3 regions of the Desertibacillus haloalkaliphilus genome follow, and region 3 is predicted to be linked to each of the others. Evidence: riboswitches for the same ligand, from Rfam matches in the RefSeq annotation. Region 3 holds a riboswitch; each other region holds the start of a gene.
What was found. A riboswitch is a leader RNA that binds a small molecule or an ion and turns the genes downstream of it on or off. The one in region 3 is predicted to bind thiamine pyrophosphate.
Positions count from the first base shown of each region.

Region 1 (3,291 bases), on a different contig from region 3:
GGGAAGACAAGAACTCCTGGACGCTCACGAAGCTTGAATAAGTTTTCATAGGCTTCCGGCAATACTTGAGCATTCCCTGGCTCATCACTTACAAGTAAACCTGCATCCCTAGGGTTCACATATTGAGCTTCAATTCCCTTACTCTCCAAATAAAAGGCGATTAATTTTGCATTGTTATCCTCACCGCTTGCCTTAATGGCATCCATAAACTTACCTTCATTTGAAGTATCAGCGGCTAAGCGCTCTTTAAGATCGCTTTCAATCGTATCAATAATTTCACTTGACAGTTCAAGGCCTTTTGCAATCTGTTCATAACGATCGACAACAGCTGCTAACTCTGCATCTGCACTGCCTTCGCTTAAATAGGTTTCACCTAGTTTTATTAATAAGTCCGTTACTTTTGTATCTTCATCATTACGCTTCCCCGGTGCTGAAACGACAATAACTTTTCGTTCTGGGTCATCTGTAATCACTGATGCGACTTTTCGAATTTGTTCTGCACTCGCTACTGATGTTCCACCAAATTTAGCTACCTTCATCTTCTCTCTCCCAACTCCAATGTTTGTTTTGTGTTCGCTAACATTTTGACAATTCTAAATTTAACATAGCTTTACACGTAAAGCAAAACGAATCTGCCAGCTTTATCTTTCATACAGTTTGATATAGTTTCATCAGCCACAGTGATACCCGCATCACGCTTATTTTTACCTAATCAATCTCATTCACTAGCAAATAGTAACAAATCACCTTGTAAATCAAACACTAGTCAGAACATACAAGCCCAATTAAATTTTCCGAATTTTAGTTGCAAATGGTTATAAACTTTAGTATGATTCAACTGTACAACTAAAGACAAACGGGAGCTTGATCGAATCAAGCTGAGAGGACAACTAGTGAGTTGTCGACCGGTGAACCTGAACTAGGTAATGCTAGCGGAGGGATTATATTTATCTATGTATGGATACGTATGCCTATCAGACCGCTTGCTAGCGGTCTTTTTTACGTTTAAGTAATGATGACAATAGTGGTTTACGTATTATACCTTACTTTTTATTACAAAAATGTAAATATAACCCTCCTACTAGAGTTCACTTTCTACCATGAGAGTAAAATTCTATTTTTAGGAGGATCATCGTATGAAAAATCAATCTACTCTTACCCTATCATCAACATTCCCCAATAGTTCAAAGGTGTATCTTGAAGGTTCAAGAAAGGACATTCGGGTGCCTGTACGCGAAATTAAACTTCACCCGACAGATAATAACGGTCAAAAAGAGATCAATCAGCCGTTTCAAGTCTATGATACAAGCGGTCCCTACACAGATCCTCATTATTCTGTAGACGTTCGCAAAGGACTTCCTACCATTCGTCAACAATGGATTTTAGAACGTGAAAATGTAGAAGAATATGATGGAAGAAATATTAAACCTGAAGATAACGGCTTTAAAACCACCCAAGACAAAAACGAGGTTGAAATGTTTGATACACGCCAACGAAAGCCTCTTCGTGCCAAAAAAGAAAGAAATGTTACACAACTCCATTATGCCCGCCAAGGAATGATTACCCCTGAAATGGAGTTTATCGCTATTCGTGAAGGCCTTTCCCCTGAATTTGTACGAAAAGAAGTTGCAGAGGGACGAGCCATTATTCCGGTAAACATCAACCATCCGGAAAGTGAACCGATGATTATTGGTCGCAATTTTCATACGAAAATTAATGCAAACATCGGAAATTCAGCTGTCAGCTCGTCGATTGAAGAAGAAGTTGAGAAGATGACATGGGCTACCCGTTGGGGGGCTGATACGATTATGGATCTGTCAACAGGAAAGCATATCCACACAACAAGAGAGTGGATCATTCGTAATTCTCCTGTACCGATTGGAACCGTACCTATTTATCAGGCGCTTGAAAAGGTAAATGGTGTTGCTGAAGACCTTTCTTGGGAAGTTTATCGTGATACATTAATTGAACAAGCTGAACAAGGGGTTGACTACTTTACAATTCACGCTGGTGTTCTGTTACGGTATATTCCACTTACTGCAGATCGTGTTACAGGTATCGTTTCTCGTGGCGGCTCGATTATGGCAGCATGGTGTCTCGCGCATCACGAAGAAAACTTTTTATACACTCATTTTGAAGACATTTGTGACATCTTAAAACAATATGATATTGCATTTTCTTTAGGAGATGGTCTTCGTCCTGGCTCCATTGCTGATGCTAACGACGAAGCACAATTTGCCGAATTAGAAACGCTCGGAGAGTTAACAAAAATTGCATGGAAACACGATGTTCAAGTGATGGTTGAAGGTCCAGGACATGTACCAATGCACAAAATTAAAGAAAACATGGATCGTCAGCTTGACGTATGCGAGGAAGCACCGTTCTATACATTAGGTCCATTAACGACAGATATTGCACCAGGCTATGACCATATTACATCAGCGATTGGTGCTGCCATGATTGGTTGGTTCGGAACAGCGATGCTTTGTTATGTGACACCAAAGGAACATCTAGGGTTACCGAACAAAGATGATGTCCGTGAAGGTGTGATCACCTACAAAATTGCCGCTCATGCCGCCGATTTAGCCAAGGGTCATCCGAATGCACAAAAGCGTGATGATGCCCTATCAAAAGCGCGGTTTGAGTTCCGCTGGTATGATCAATTTAATCTATCACTTGATCCTGAAAAAGCGTTGAGCTTCCATGATGAAACACTCCCTGCTGAAGGTGCAAAATCAGCCCACTTTTGCTCGATGTGTGGTCCGAAGTTTTGTAGCATGCGCATTACACAAGATATTCGTAACCAAGCAAAAGAAAAGGGTCTCAAGGAAGATCAACTTCTAAAAGAGGAACTTGAGAACAAATCTAAGGAATTCCGGGAAAAAGGCAGTAAAATCTACCAATAAATAACGATCTCAATTCCTCATTATCAGGATTAAACAAATGGCGAACAATTCATGCCTATCAACTCAAGGGGCACACATACAACCTCATCCTCTCCAACCGATGACAGGTAGGATAATAGAGAACTTAAACATGCTTAAGAGGGCAGGAAACCTGCCCTCTTATACACGACTTTTTTATGCCAATAAATAGATTAACTTAAAAAGTGGAGATTAGGAAACAATGGTTTCATCGAATATTCTAATAGAATCGCTCAACCTTTTTGGTGACAACCACCTCTTATTAATTCCAAGAGCCATCGCGTCCCCAATTTGGCTCTACCAATCCAACCTTCTCAAATAAGGCTATAGCGATTGAACGAGGTTCTCCGACGAGTGATGCCTCCGT
Region 1 covers NZ_JAHPIV010000012.1:118,658-121,948, reverse strand. The annotation lists gene KH400_RS14520 (aspartate kinase) at 1-539, opposite strand, end outside; TPP riboswitch at 847-958, shown strand; gene thiC (phosphomethylpyrimidine synthase ThiC) at 1,137-2,906, shown strand; gene KH400_RS14510 (hypothetical protein) at 3,187-3,291, opposite strand, start outside.
Region 1: it holds a riboswitch for thiamine pyrophosphate, as region 3 does, so the genes downstream of both, thiC (phosphomethylpyrimidine synthase ThiC) here and thiE (thiamine phosphate synthase) in region 3, are expected to answer to the same signal.

Region 2 (3,291 bases), on a different contig from region 3:
TAAATTGAATCATTACTTTTGTAAACTGAAGAAGTTGGTCAATCGGGACATGTTCATTAACTGCGTGTGCGTTCTGCAAATCACCAGGCCCATAGATGACAGTCGGAATGCCGGCTTCAGCTAACCAGCCGCCATCAGTGACAGTAGGTGACATCCCAATAGTTGGTAAAGTACCTGTTGAGTGTTGGTGTGATGAAGCAAGTGTTTTAAGCCCAGGCCACTCGTTATTAATCGCTAATGAAGGAAAGATCTCTCCGCGATCTTCAATCATTGATTGACCACCCCAATCAAATGTCGGAGGGTGTTCGCGTAGCCATGGATCAGCAGCGGCAACGTTCAAAACATGCTCTTCAATTTCTTTAATAATGTCCTCATGATTTTCATCAGGATAGAAGTGGACGGTAATCCATAGGGAACACTTGTCGGCAATAAATGCTGCATGCCTACCACCTTCAATGACAGCTGGGTTAATGGTATTCATTCCAGCAGGGAACCCTGGGTATGATTTTGTTACCGCCCAATGCTGTTCTAGCGATTGTAACCCTTCAATAATTTTCATCATCTTTTCAATCGCGCTTGCTCCAAACAAGCTTCCGCCGGCATGAAGCATGTTTCTTCTTGTTGCATCGTGAAAGGTTTTCGGACTTTGAACAGTAATCCATCCCGTGATTACACCGCCTTGACCTTGGATGTGACAGTCAGATGTGTCGACGACAACCGCAAAATCGGCATCATAACCTCTGCGGCAACATTCCAATGTTCCTGCTTCTCCAACTTCTTCGCCGATGACAGATTGATAGATAAGATCCCCTGGCAGTTTGACACCTGCTTCCTTAAGAAGTTTAATCGCAAATAGCGAAGCGGCTTTTCCAGCCTTCATATCTGCAGTTCCGCGTCCATAGATGTTGCCATCTTTAATCACGGGATCGAAAGGGTCAGTGTTCCAGCCTTCACTATCATCAACTTCAGCAACATCGATATGACCATTAATAATGAGGCTATTGTAGTAATCAGGTTCTGTCCCTTTTAATGTTCCGACTACGTTAGGATCTCCTTTGTATACATCCCATTTATCAATAGAGAAGCCGAGGTCTTCTAGGTAGGAGGCAATGTATGTTTGAGCAGCTACAGTGTTGCGAGCGGGTGGACTTGGTGTTTTATAGCGCACTAATGCCTGAACGAGCTCAAGTAGTTCATCTTTTCTGTTGTCTACTTCCCGTTGAACCTGATGGGGGTCAATCGTCTGTTTCATATGTTTCACTCCTTTTTGTTTGTTATGAGTTTGTAGTATGTAGGTTCTTGGGAGATTTAATGTTGCTATGGCTATAAACCAAAAAGAAAACCACTCCAACATAAGGAGTGGTTTGGTTTAACAATTGGACATGGACCAATGTCAATCTATTCAGAAAACCATTGATCGATGTACGATGTATCCCATCCACTTCCCTACGCTAGTATTATCTAGATCAGGTTAAGGGTTAAGGCGAAGGCCTCTCTCAGCACGATGGCACCCCTAGTGGTCATCTTTTAAGTTAACAACAAAGTAACATAGTTTACTATTTAATACAAGGAAGAAGTGAGAGACCTAACAATCGGTTTATTATCTGAATATTTAAACTTTTATTTAAAGATGAGAAAATTCTAAAAAGTGGTTGTATTTTACAAAAGTCTGTTATATTATAATACCAGAAATAAAAACACTGTATTAACACAGCGAGAAAGAAATTTACTACATACCATTAAGTTGAAGGTAGGGGTGATTGCTCAGATTAGGAGATTTCGTGTGATTGGCCAGCTGATAAGCTAAATGTTTAATGCAGACGATCGCGTGAAAGCTATTGTAGTCGTCGGGACTGAATGTAGAGGGGAATCATTTAATTTCAAAAAAGGGAGATGGAGTATTATGACAAACGTAAACATTCAAGAGGAAGCTAGAAAATTACAAGAAAGCTGGGAAAATGATTCACGCTGGAATGGCATCGAAAGACCATATTCAGCTGAAGATGTCATTCGCTTACGAGGCTCTGTTCAAATTGAACATACACTTGCTCGTCGTGGAGCGGAAAAGTTATGGACGTTAATTAATGAAGAACCATTTGTAAACGCACTAGGTGCCTTAACAGGTGGGCAAGCGGTACAACAAGTAAAAGCTGGCCTTAAGGCGATCTACTTAAGTGGCTGGCAAGTGGCGGCAGATGCAAACTTAGCTGGACAAATGTATCCTGACCAAAGCTTGTATCCTGCAAACAGTGTACCTCAAGTCGTAAAACGGATTAATCAATCATTACAACGTGCAGACCAAATTCAACACCTTGAAGGAGAAGGTGACATTGATTATTTTGCTCCGATCGTTGCTGATGCTGAAGCTGGATTCGGTGGTCAATTAAACGTATTCGAACTAATGAAAGGTATGATTGAAGCAGGCGCTGCTGGCGTTCACTTTGAAGATCAGCTGGCCTCTGAGAAAAAATGTGGTCACCTTGGTGGTAAAGTATTAATCCCAACGCAAACAGCGGTACGTAACTTAACGGCTGCTCGACTAGCTGCAGATGTAAGTGGTGTTCCAACGCTTCTAGTTGCAAGAACAGATGCGGATGCTGCTGACTTAATTACTTCAGATGTAGATCCGACAGATCACGAGTTTATTACAGGAGAGCGTACGCCAGAAGGATTCTATCGTACAAATGCTGGTATCGATCAAGCGATTGCACGTGGGTTAGCTTATGCGCCATATGCTGATTTAATCTGGTGTGAAACATCAAAACCAAGTCTTGAAGAAGCACAAAAATTTGCTGATGCGATTCATGCGAAATTCCCAGGCAAAATGCTTGCTTATAACTGCTCACCTTCATTTAACTGGGAAGCAAACCTTGATAAAGATACGATTGAAACATACCAAGTTGAACTTGGTAAAATGGGCTACAAGTTCCAATTCGTTACGCTTGCTGGTTTCCATGCTCTTAACCATAGCATGTTTGAACTTGCTCACGGCTACAAAACTCGTGGAATGGGTGCATACTCTGAGCTTCAACAAGCTGAGTTTGCTAGTGAAGCAAAAGGATATTCAGCAACACGTCACCAACGTGAAGTTGGTACAGGGTATTTTGATGAAGTTTCTCAAGTTGTTTCTGGTGGCACTTCTTCTACAACAGCACTTAAAGGTTCAACAGAAGAAGCGCAATTCCAAAAGTAATCACGATTGATTATCTCTCTCATCTCATCATATATTATAGAAAGACTCCGTTTTGATCGCGGAGTCTTTTTTTTGTGTGAGAATAGGTGTTGTCCGAT
Region 2 covers NZ_JAHPIV010000007.1:44,770-48,060, reverse strand. The annotation lists gene KH400_RS09165 (acetylornithine deacetylase) at 1-1,252, opposite strand, end outside; TPP riboswitch at 1,427-1,525, opposite strand; gene aceA (isocitrate lyase) at 1,904-3,193, shown strand.
Region 2: it holds a riboswitch for thiamine pyrophosphate, as region 3 does, so the genes downstream of both, KH400_RS09165 (acetylornithine deacetylase) here and thiE (thiamine phosphate synthase) in region 3, are expected to answer to the same signal.

Region 3 (3,291 bases):
GGGGGAGAAAATGGAAAGAGTGCTCATCGTAATTAGTTTATTTATCTTTCTATTATCAGGGTGTCAGTATGCGGATAAAGATGTGATAGTAGCAAGTGATCGACTGCTGAATCTCCATGAAAAACGGCAAATCCCCTCAGAATTTTATGGCCATAATGTACGATATCCTATTAAGACCAGTTCTTCTCGTTCTTTTATTGAAATAAGTGAATGGTTCGATGAACATACTGTTTTGTATTTAAAAGATGAAGAAGGCATCGCGAGGTTGCTTAAGCATAATGTTACAAACGGTGACGAGCAGGGATTCTTTCAAACCGAGGAAGCTATTTCAAATGTGACTGCGAACCATGATTATAGTTATTACGCCATTGAAACGGTGACTCGAGACTACGATGTATCATTATACCTAATAGATCGCGATGGCTTTATTCGTTATCAAATACAAGAGTTAGGTGAAGATTACTCCGTGTTTTGGAATCCTTATCAGCCAGAAGAACTTGTTGTTGTTTCATTTTTGCCGAACTGGGAATCGCAATTATACTATGTTAATGTCGCTAACGGTCAAATTTCTCCAATCGAATTAGACCAGACGTTTATCCAGTGGCTAGATATAAATCGGCTAGGGTATTTACATTGGGATCAAGACGAGCCGAGTTATTTTTCTTCTTTGTTCTCTTATGATATGAAGACAAACCAAAAAGTGTTAGTCGAAGAGGACATTTTATCATTTTTTTCATTTCCTAATCACAACTATTTGATCATTGATGTTGATTCAATCGATGAACTGATGTCCACGTATACCTTTTTCAAAGAAAACGAGACGATTCGTCAAATTGAGGTTCCAATATTAAATACGTATTCTGAGCAATGGTGGGTCCCTTATTTCACATTTGACCAAATGAACAGTATTTTTTACTATTTGAGACCTTTCTATAGTGGTAATTACGTTGATTATGAGGATGGATTTGAGTTAGTAGCACTTGATATTCGTTCTGGAGATGAAGAAGTGATCATTGAAGTGGAAAATGATGCACCGTTGAAACTATCGCCTGATGGGGAATCGATGTTGTATGGCTACCAATATGAACACCTCATTGATCTTAATGGAAATCAAATGGTTGATTTGTTCGTGCAATCAAATCGTTTTTAAACGATGGAACAATTGTTGTATTCTTATTAATTTATGTCATAATAGAGATTGATGGTACTACATTTGAAAAGACTAGGGGTGTCTATCGTGAGTAGGCTGAGAAAAAGGTGTTTCCTTTTACCCTTGAACCTGATCTGGAGATCCCAGCGTAGGAAAGTCGACTAATGAATGATGAACTTTAGCCGTAATCCACGTCGTTGGGTTATGGTTATTTGCATTGATAGTACTATATGGAAGGAATCTTCCAATCTAATTCCTAACTGGAGCAACGAGAGGAATGAAGACGATAGAAGGGTAGGGACAGTTATGAAGGATTTTAAACTGTATGCAATTACCGGAGAAGAATTTCACAGAGGTCGCGAGCTTACAAAAGTGATGGAAGAAGCGATTCTTGGTGGAGTTGATATTATTCAACTCCGTGATAAAAAAAGTAGTAAACGAGATGTTTTGCAAAAGGCACGTAAATTGAGAGAATTAACGAATAAGCATAATGTCACATTTATAGTGAACGACCATATTGATGTTGCACTTGCCGTTGATGCAGATGGCATTCATCTTGGTCAAGATGATCTTCCTATTCAAGAAGCGAGAAAAATTGTTGGAAATGACAAGATCATTGGCATCTCTACTCATGCGATTGAAGAAGCGAGAGCAGCTGAGCGGGATGGGGCAGATTATATTGGTGTTGGGCCTGTATTCCCAACCAATAGCAAGGAAGATGTTGTAGACCCTGTTACAACGGATTATGTTAGCCAAATTGCAAGGGAAATAAACATTCCCTTTGTTGCCATTGGAGGGATTAAGCTTCATAACGTCGATCAGGTACTAGCAGCTGGTGCGATGAGAATTTGTGCGATTAGTGAAATTGTCGGTAGTGATGATGTGAAAGGAACCTGTGAAACGTTTATTAAAAAAATTAACGGTGAGGAGAGCTAAGATGCTACTTTATATTAATGGCGAAGAGAAACAACTAGATGTTTCGAAACTTGATGAAGTCGTCAAACATTACCAATTAGAAGGCAACCTTGTCGTAACAGAGATCAATGGGGAAATTGTTGATCGTGAAGATTGGGAAGATACAGAGCTAAAAGAAGGTATGAAAATAGAGCTTGTTCATTTTGTAGGAGGAGGGTGAACCCTATGAAAACAAACGATAAATTAGTTATTGCAGGAAAAGAGCTATCATCACGATTTTTCTTAGGAACGGGGCGTTACCCGAATCCATTTGTCCAAAATGAAGCGATCAAAGCATCAGGTACAGAGGTGTTAACATTTGCAATTCGACGTGTTAACCTTGAGGCGCCAGATGAGGATGCTATTTTGCAGCACCTAGAAGGGCAAACGTTTACGTACTTACCAAACACATCAGGGGCAAAAACAGCGGAGGAAGCGATCCGTATTGCACGACTTGCAAAGGCATCTGGGTTAAGTAATTGGATTAAAATTGAAGTAAGTGTTAATGAAAAGACATTACTACCCGATCCAATTGAAACCCTAAAAGCAACAGAAGTATTAGCAAATGAGGGTTTTGTTGTGCTCCCTTATACATCTGATGATCCAGTCATTTGTAAGCGACTTGAAGAAGCAGGGGCAGCTGCGGTGATGCCAGGTGGTGCTCCGATTGGAACGGGATTAGGAATTCTAAATCCTTACAATTTATCATTGATTGTTGAAGAAGCGAATGTTCCAATCATCGTTGATGCTGGTCTAGGGTCTGCTCAAGATATCGTTCAAGCGATGGAGTTAGGGGTAGATGGTGTGTTAATGAATACACCTGTTGCAAAAGCAAAAGACCCAGTGACAATGGCAAAAGCAATGAAGCATGCAATTGAAGCAGGGCGCTTGTCATATCTAGCGGGGCGAATACCGAAGAAGCGTTATGCGACAGCAAGCAGTGGCTATGAAACTCACATGATCAAATAACCTGTTGGGGTTATCACATAAGTGACGGCATAACTCAGGCATAATAAACAGCTTGTGCCTGAGACTACCCTTACTGACCTTTGATTTAAGTTTTAATTTTTATAGAAAAGAGTGAATGTGATGGGAGAGCGTATTGTTGTACTAGGTGGAGGAATTATTGGGTTGGCTACTGCATTTGAGTGTCAAAGACGCGGGTATAAGGTTACAATCCTCGAAAA
Region 3 covers NZ_JAHPIV010000002.1:320,916-324,206, forward strand. The annotation lists gene KH400_RS03900 (YqgU-like beta propeller domain-containing protein) at 11-1,150, shown strand; TPP riboswitch at 1,215-1,322, shown strand; gene thiE (thiamine phosphate synthase) at 1,457-2,086, shown strand; gene thiS (sulfur carrier protein ThiS) at 2,088-2,285, shown strand; gene KH400_RS03915 (thiazole synthase) at 2,291-3,073, shown strand; gene thiO (glycine oxidase ThiO) at 3,194-3,291, shown strand, end outside.